Regions from separate parts of the Bradyrhizobium sp. SMVTL-02 genome, predicted to be linked through region 2. Evidence: riboswitches for the same ligand, from Rfam matches in the RefSeq annotation. Region 2 holds a riboswitch; the other holds the start of a gene.
What was found. A riboswitch is a leader RNA that binds a small molecule or an ion and turns the genes downstream of it on or off. The one in region 2 is predicted to bind glycine.
Positions count from the first base shown of each region.

Region 1 (4,414 bases), 140 kb from region 2:
TGCTTCCACCGTCGCCGGCGTCGTGGTCTCGTCGAGCGCGACGCGAAGCGCCGTTTCACCGACGCCGAGATTGATCTTCTCGGCCGCCGCCCGCGCGATGATCTCGGCGCGCTTGGCGCCGGCATCGACGCTGAGCGTGTCGAAGAAACTATCGGATTGCGGTGCAAAGCCGAGCTTGCGCAGGCCGGCCGCGAGCACGGCGGTGCGGCGGTGCACGGTCCGCGCGATCTGCGAGAGGCCCTCGGGGCCGTGATAGACCGCGTACATCGCGGCGATCACGGCGAGCAGCACCTGCGCGGTGCAGATGTTCGACGTCGCCTTCTCGCGGCGGATGTGCTGCTCGCGGGTCTGCAGCGCGAGGCGATAGGCCGGCGCGCCGCGCGAATCCACGGAGAGGCCGACAATGCGGCCGGGCAGCGAGCGCTTCAACGCATCGCGCACCGCCATATAGGCCGCGTGCGGACCACCATAACCCATCGGCACGCCGAAGCGCTGTGCGGATCCGATCGCGATATCGGCGCCAAGCTCGCCGGGCGAGGCGATCAGCGTCAGCGCGAGCAAGTCAGCGGCCACGATCGCGAGAGCGCCCTTAGCCTTCAGCGCTGCGATCGCGGGGCGGAGATCGCGCAATGCCCCGGAAGAGCCCGGATATTGCAGCAGCGCGCCGAGCACGTCTGCCTTGTCGAGATCGGTGAGTGGATCGCCGACGACCAGATTCCAGCCGAGCGGCTCGGCGCGGGTGCGCATCACCGCCAGCGTCTGCGGATGCACGTCCTTGTCGACGAAGAAGGCCTTTGCCTCAACCTGCGAGTGCCGCTCGGCGAGCGCCATGGCTTCGGCCGCGGCGGTTGCTTCGTCCAGCAGCGAGGCGTTGGCGACGTCGAGCCCGGTGAGGTCGCAGATCATGGTCTGGAAGTTGAACAGCGCCTCCAGCCGGCCCTGGCTGATCTCGGGCTGGTAGGGCGTATAGGCCGTGTACCAGGCCGGGTTTTCCAGGATGTTGCGCTGGATCACCGCGGGCAGGATGGTGCCGGAATAGCCCTGGCCGATCAGCGAGGTGAAGACCTGGTTCTGCGCGGCGAGCTCGGCCATATGCGCGATCGCCTCGGTCTCGCTCAGGGGCTTGCCGAGATCGAGCGGCGATCCCTGCCGGATCGAGGCCGGCAGCGTCTCCGCCATCAGCGCGTCCACGCTTTTGGCGGCGACGGATTCGAGCATTGCGGTGACATCGCGCACCGAGGGGCCGATGTGGCGGCGAACGAAACTGGCGGCGGTCTCGCCGCTTGATTTACGGTGCGCGGTCATCGCTTGCTCCATCGTCCTCAAGCCGTGTGTGCCTTGTAGGCGGCTTCATCCATGAGGCCGCCGAGCTCGCTTTTGTCGGCGATCTTGATCTTGAAGAACCAGGCCGCGCCCTGCGCATCCGAGTTCACCAGCGCGGGCTCGGCGGCCAGCGCCTCGTTGGTTTCGAGCACTTCGCCGGAGATCGGTGCGTAGACGTCGGAAGCGGCCTTCACCGATTCCACGACGGCGGCGGCTTCGGCCTTCTTCAAGGTGCGGCCGACCTTGGGCAGTTCGACGAACACGACGTCGCCGAGTTGTTGCTGCGCGTAGTCGGTGATGCCGACCGTGGCGGTATCGCCGTCGATGGCGAGCCATTCATGGTCGGAAGTGTACAGCGTCGTGGTCATTGTCGATTCCCTGAAGCGGTGAGGTTTGGTTGAAAGCCGCGGGCTCTGTTCACCTCTCCCCTCCGGGGAGAAGTGAACGCGGGACCGCCTGCTGTGCTCAATCTGATCATGCGTCAGCGTTTGTAGGTGTTTTTCACGAAGGGCATGGCGGCGACTGCGAGCGGCAGGCGCCGGCCGCGCACTTCGGCGAAAAGTTTTGTGCCGAGCGTGGCGAGGCCCACGGGCACGTAGCCCATCGCCACCGGCGCGTTCAGGCTCGGGCCGAAACCGCCCGAGGTGACCTTTCCGACTGCCTCGCCGCCCGCGCCGTCGGCAAACAGCAGCGCGCCCTCGCGCACCGGCGCGCGGCCCTCGGCACGCAGGCCGACGCGGCGGCGGGATGCGCCATCGTCGAATTGCGCGAGGATCTTTTCGGCACCGGGAAAACCGCCGGCACGGGCACCGTCGCTGCGGCGGCTCTTCTGCACCGACCATTCCAGCGCGGCCTCGACCGGCGTTGTGGCGGTGTCGATGTCGTGGCCATACAGGCACAGCCCGGCTTCCAGCCGCAGGCTGTCGCGGGCACCGAGCCCGATCGGCAGCACGTCGGGATCGTCCAGCAGCATTTTGGCGAGGCGTTCGGCATCGCCTGCGGGAACCGAGATCTCGAAGCCGTCCTCGCCGGTGTAGCCGGAGCGCGAGACGAAGCACTTGATGCCGGCGACCTCATGCGGGCCAGCGTCCATGAATTTCATGGCCGGCGCCTCGGCACAGAATTTCGCCAGCACCGCTTCGGCCTTCGGGCCCTGCAGCGCCACCAGCGCGCGGTCGGCCAGCGAATCGATGATGCAGTCATCCGAGAGATTCGCGCGCAGATGCGCCTCGTCCTGCTCCTTGCAGGCCGCGTTGACCACCAGGAACAGGTGATCGCCGAAATTGGCGACCATCAGATCGTCCAGGATGCCGCCATGCATGTTGGTGAACTGGGCGTAGCGCTGCCGTCCCGGCGCAATCGCGACGATGTCCTGCGGCACCAGCCGTTCCAGCGCGCGGGCGGCGTCCTCGACCTTGCCCGACTTCGGCCGGAGCGCGATCTGGCCCATATGGGAGACGTCGAACAGGCCGGTGGCGGTCCGGGTATGAAGGTGCTCCTTCAGCACGCCGGCGGGGTACTGCACGGGCATGTCATAGCCCGCGAACGGCACCATCTTGCCGCCCAGCGACACATGGAGGTCGTAAAGAGGGGTACGTTTCAGGGAGTTTTTGTCTGACGCAAGCATCACAGGGGTCCTCGGCGGTTCCCCGGGGACGATTCCCCGAGACAAACCAGTCGAAGCCCCATCTGTCGCTGTGCCTGAGAGTATTATCCCGTCGGCGGACGCAGTCCGGGTCTTATGCCCGTCGGCGCCTCTTTCCAGATGCTGTCAAGCCACGCGGTCCTTTTGCCTGAGAGTTTCCGGGGCGGTTGCTCCTTCGGCGCCGGCTGCCTAAAGCCGGTCTCTCCCGACGTGGCCGTACGATACAGATGGGTAGAGACCACAGGGCAGCCAAGCCTGTCAACGCGACTTCAGCGGCTTTCAACCGGATTGAGCGCCTGCGGCAACCCTCTGATCTCCTTGCACAGTTTCTGGACAGCGAAGCTGGCCTTGTCTAAAAGCGCTTTGGCCCGCAGATATCAGCCTTAATTTCCGGTTTGGACGGCGGAGCGGGCCCAAGCACACCCGATTGGATGAACATGAGCGGCGTCAACGAGATCAGGTCGACCTTTCTGAACTTCTTTGCCGAGAACGGCCACGAGATCGTGCCGTCCTCGCCATTGGTGCCGCGCAACGACCCGACGTTGATGTTCACCAATGCCGGCATGGTGCAGTTCAAGAACGTTTTTACCGGCGTCGAGAAGCGGCCCTACCAGCGCGCCACCACGTCGCAGAAATGCGTGCGCGCCGGCGGCAAGCACAACGACCTCGACAATGTCGGCTACACCGCGCGCCATCTCACCTTTTTCGAGATGCTCGGCAACTTCTCGTTCGGCGACTACTTCAAGGAGCGCGCGATCGAGCTCGCCTGGAAGCTGATCACCAGGGAGTTCGGGCTGAAGAAGGACAAGCTGCTCGTCACGGTCTATCACACCGACGACGAGGCGGCGGGCCTGTGGAAGAGGATCGCCGGCTTCTCCGACGACCGCATCATCCGCATCCCGACCTCGGACAATTTCTGGGCGATGGGCGACACCGGGCCGTGCGGCCCGTGCTCGGAGATCTTCATCGATCGCGGCGAGCATATCTGGGGCGGCCCTCCGGGCTCGCCGGAAGAGGACGGCGATCGCTTCCTCGAATTCTGGAATCTCGTGTTCATGCAATACGAGCAGGTGACGAAGGAGGAGCGCGTGGATCTGCCGCGTCCCTCGATCGACACCGGCATGGGCCTGGAGCGCATGGCCTGCGTGCTCCAGGGCGTCGAGAGCGTGTTCGAGACCGACCTGTTCCGCCACCTGATCGACGCGACCTCGTCCGCGCTCGGCAGCGGCCCGCAGGAGCAGACGGTTGCCTCGTTCCGCGTCATCGCCGACCACTTGCGCTCCTCCGCGTTCCTCGTCACCGACGGCGTGCTGCCCTCGAACGAGGGCCGCGGCTATGTGCTGCGCCGGATCATGCGCCGCGCGATGCGCCATGCGCAGCTGCTCGGGGCCAAGGAGCCCCTGATGCATCGCCTCGTCCCGGCGCTGGTGCGCGAGATGGGCCAGG
Region 1 is NZ_CP182469.1:5,322,951-5,327,364, reverse strand. It holds gene gcvP (aminomethyl-transferring glycine dehydrogenase) at 1-1,305, opposite strand, end outside; gene gcvH (glycine cleavage system protein GcvH) at 1,323-1,691, opposite strand; gene gcvT (glycine cleavage system aminomethyltransferase GcvT) at 1,805-2,950, opposite strand; glycine riboswitch at 3,096-3,186, opposite strand; gene alaS (alanine--tRNA ligase) at 3,406-4,414, shown strand, end outside.
Region 1: linked by a shared signal. The riboswitch ahead of gcvT (glycine cleavage system aminomethyltransferase GcvT) and the one ahead of ACNJYB_RS24690 (D-amino acid dehydrogenase) in region 2 are both predicted to bind glycine.

Region 2 (4,414 bases):
GTACCCAGCGCAGATCGATCGCGAAGATCTCGATCAGGACATAGCCGACCACGAACACCGGCACCGAGAAGCCGAGCACCGACAGCCCCATGACGAAGCGGTCGATCCAGGTGCCGTGCTTCCACGCGGCGATCACGCCCAAGGGGACTGCGACGACGACGGCGAGGATGATGGTGCACAGCGCGATCGAGATCGACGGCTCGACGCGCTGGCCGATCATCTTCATCACCGGCAGGTTGGAGATCAGCGACGTTCCGAGGTCGCCGTGCAGCAGCTTGTTCACCCAGGTGATGAACTGCACGATCAGGGGCTCGTTGAGGCCGAGCGATTCGCGGATCCGCTCGAGCCGTTCGGGCGTGGCATTGTCGCCGGCGAGGATCGCGGCGGGATCGCCCGGCGTCAGCCGCAACAGCAGGAACACGAACAGCGCGACGACGCCCATCACGGGCACCGCAGCCAGAACGCGGCGAATGAGATAACCTAGCATGCACCTATCTCCGGCTGCGGAACTTGCGGGGCCCTGGGCCGCCCGTGGATTCGAACGTGTCTATCATGCGCGCCTGTCACTCGGGCTGGGAAAGCCGGCCGGAGATGCCGGTCTTTCGGGGCAAATTGTGTGCCAAGGGCAAGGCGGTCGCAAGAGGCCGCCCAGCGCCCGATTGGAACCAGTCAGGATGCATGACGCAGCTCGCGCTCAACCCCAAGTGACGGCACGGTCGGCGGCGCATTGAGCCCACGCCAGCTGTCGATGGTCCCGGCAATCATCTGCGCGGTCGCGGCCGACAGGGTCCAGCCGAGATGGCCGTGGCCGGTATTGAAGAACACGCCCGGTATCCTCCCTGCGCGCACCACCGGCATCATGTTCGGCATCATCGGGCGCAGCCCGGCCCAGGGCACGACGCGCGACGTTTCGATGGCGGGAAAGTTGCTGCGGACCCAGTCGACCAGCGGCTGCACGCGGTCCGCTCGGATATCGCGATTGAAGTCGTTGAACTCGGCCGTGCCGGCCACCCGAAAACGATCTGCGCCGAGCCGGCTGGTGACGATCTTGGCGGCTTCGTCGAGCAGGCTCACGGTCGGCGTCGCGTTGCGGCTCTCGGCAGTGTCGAGCTGCACGGTGATCGAGTAGCCCTTCACGGGATAGACGTTGATGCGATCGTCGAGGAGGGCGGCGAAGTGGCGGCTGGCGACGCCGGCGCAGACCACGACCCCGTCCGCCTTCAGCATGCCGCGCGCGGAGGCGAGGGCATCGCTTGCAGCAAGATCGGCCCAGCCGAGCACGAAGCCGCTGCCGGCGCGCGCGATTGAATCGATATGGGCTTCGTGGATGAAGGTCGCGCCGCGCCGCTTGCAGGCGTCCGCAAGTCCGCGGGTGAACTTGTGGATATCGCCGGTCGCATCCGACGGCGTGTAGAAGCCGCCATAGTACGCTTTGCGCAGCGTCGGCTCGATCGCGCGGATCTCCTCCGACGTGACCGGACGGCGATCGAGGCCACCTTCCTGCAGCAGCGCGTTGACGCGCAGGCCGGACTCGAAACCGGTCTTGTCGTGATAGATGTGGAGGATGCCGCGGAGCTCGAGATCGAAGTCGATGCCTTCGCGATCCGCGATCTCGAACAAATGCTTGCGGGCTTCGATCGCGAGCCGGGTGGTCTCGATCGTGTTGGCGCGGTAGTTGCCGATGTTGGCGACGAACTCGCTCATCCACGAATATTTGTGCCAGTTCGGCCGCGGGTTCATCAGCAGCGGCGCATCGCGCCGGAACATCCAGCGCAGGCCCTTCAGGATCGTCGCGGTGCTGTTCCACACTTCGGCATTGCTGGCCGAGAGTTGTCCGCCATTGGCGAACGATGTCTCCATCGCGGCGTAACGGTGCTTGTCGAGGACCGTTACTCTGTAGCCGCGTTCGAGCAGGGCATAGGCGGTCGTCACGCCGGTGATGCCGGCGCCGATGATGGCGATATGGGTCATGGCAGGTTCGGGGCTCCCGTGAGTTAGGATAGGCTGACCGCCGGCCAAAGGCCGTTGGCGGCGCCCCATCTGTCACGGGTACCTGAGAGCTTGATCCGCTGCGGATCACGCAACGGACGATCCCCTTCGGTGGACGTCACGATTGCCTGAAATCGCGTCGCCTCTCTCCAGATTGTCCTGACGACACAGTCCTTTTGCCTGAGAGTTTCCGGGGCGGTTGCTCCGTCGGCGCCGCAACGAAAGCCGAAAACCTTCGCCGCGATCTCTCCCGCATCGTCGCGCGGACCATCGAGCAGTACGATACGCCTCATTTTTAGACAAGGCTAAATTTAGACCGCACCTGCCAATGCATTGTGCAGTGCGAAGTTGATTCAACTTACTCCAGCGTCGCGAGCAATCCCGCCATCAGGCGCCCGCGTTCGACGAGGCTATCAACCTCGATGAACTCCTCCAGCGTGTGGCCGTTGCCGCCGCGCACACCGAGGCCGTCGAGAGTCGGAATGCCCATCGCACCGGTGAAATTGCCGTCGGAGCCGCCGCCGGAACTCGCATGGGGTAATTCCGCGCCGAGGGATTTGGCGATGCCGCGCGCCTTATCATACAGCGCCATGGTGCCAGCATCCGGCTCCCACACCGGCCGCGTCACGCCGCGCGTGACCTTGAAGGTGACGTCGTTGTTGGTGCCCGAGAGTGCCAGCATCCGCTCGACGCCGCGGTCGAGATCGGCCTGGCGCTTGGCCATCGGCAGCGCCTCGCCGGTCGCGGTCGTGGCAACGCAATTGACCCATTGTCCGCCATGCACGACGCCGACCGAGAAGGTGCAGTCCTCCGTCGTCATCGCGTCGATTGCGAGAATCTGCCGCGCCATTTCGCGGATCGCCGAACGTCCCGCCGACAGCGTCGCGCCGGCGTGGCTCGGCCGTCCCGTCGCCTCCAGATTGAAACGTGCAATGGCGTAACGTCCGGTGGTGACGCCGTTGTCGGCGCGGCCGGGCTCGGGCACCAGCACGTATTTGTTGCGCGCGGCTTCCGCTTCGATGATGTCGCGGGTCGAAGGGGTGCCGACTTCTTCATCCGGCGTGAACAGCACGGTGATCGGCAGCGGCGTCGTGAACGATGCGCGCGCCAGCTGCCGGATCGCTTCCAGCGAGAGATAATTGCCGCCTTTCATGTCGTAGATGCCGGGGCCGTAGCACCTGCCGCCCTCGCGCCGCCATTTCAGCTTCTCGATGGTGCCGACGGGGTGGACGGTATCCATGTGACCGGCGATCAGGATCCCCGGCTCGCCCTGTTTCGGATGCGGAAAGCGCGCGCGGATCACGCCGCCAAAACCCTGACGACCGGCGATGCGCTCGATCGTCGCACCCATGATCGCCATGTCCCGCGCTGCGATATCGAGCATGCGGTTCACCGCGTTCGCGTCCCAGGTCGGGCTCTCGCATTCCACCCAGGTGCGCAGGCCCGCGAGCATGGCCTCGGAATCGAAGGGAAGATTGGCTGGATTCATTTCAATGTCTCTCAAGCTGCGAAAGATGGAACGCGCATTGCATCGGCGCGGCAGGACAAGTGGAGAGCGTTGTAGAGCCAAACCGATGTTTGTGGAGCCCGTGCGCGCGCCGCGAGGGCTTGCGACGAAACCGGATTGACGCGCTCAACACTGTCTGCAAGTCTCGAAAAGATAAAGGCATTGCATGAGGTTAGTTCGCCCAAGGAACGAACCGGATGCTCAACCAATAACCTGCCTTTGACCAGTTTCACGTCAGGAGAAACTTTTATGTCCAACTTCATGCGCCGGGGGCCTCGCGCGTTCACCTCCAAACTTGCGCTGTCGGTCGTCGCGCTTTCAACCGCACTGGCCTCGCCGGTGCTTGCGGCCGGCAAGACCCTCACCGCGGTGATGCATTCCGACCTTCGCATCATCGACCCGATCTTCACCACGGCCTACATCACGCGTGACCACGGCTACATGGTCTACGACACGCTGGTGGCCACCGATTCGAATTTCAAGATCCAGCCGCAGATGGCGGACTGGAAGATCTCCGACGACAAGCTTACCTACACCTTCACGCTGCGCGACGGCCTGAAGTGGCACGATGGCGCGCCCGTGACGGCGGAAGACTGCGTCGCCTCGCTCAAGCGCTGGGCGGCGGTCGACGGCATGGGCCAGAAGCTCTGGGACTTCACCGCGAGCCTCGAGGCGACCGATGCCAAGACCATCACGCTGAAGCTGAAGGAGCCCTACGGCCTCGTCCTCGACTCCATCGGCAAGCCGTCCTCGCGCGTCGCCTTCATGATGCCGAAGCGTCTTGCCGAGACACCGCCGGACAAGCAGATCCCCGAGCAGATCGGCTCGGGCCCCTTCAAGTTCGTGCAGGGCGAATTCCAGCCCGGCGTGAAGGCGGTCTATGTCAAGAACACCGATTACGTGCCGCGCAAGGAGCCG
Region 2 is NZ_CP182469.1:5,185,070-5,189,483, reverse strand. It holds gene ACNJYB_RS24695 (ABC transporter permease) at 1-487, opposite strand, end outside; gene ACNJYB_RS24690 (D-amino acid dehydrogenase) at 670-1,971, opposite strand; glycine riboswitch at 2,037-2,146, opposite strand; glycine riboswitch at 2,148-2,252, opposite strand; gene ACNJYB_RS24685 (M20/M25/M40 family metallo-hydrolase) at 2,348-3,478, opposite strand; gene ACNJYB_RS24680 (ABC transporter substrate-binding protein) at 3,746-4,414, shown strand, end outside.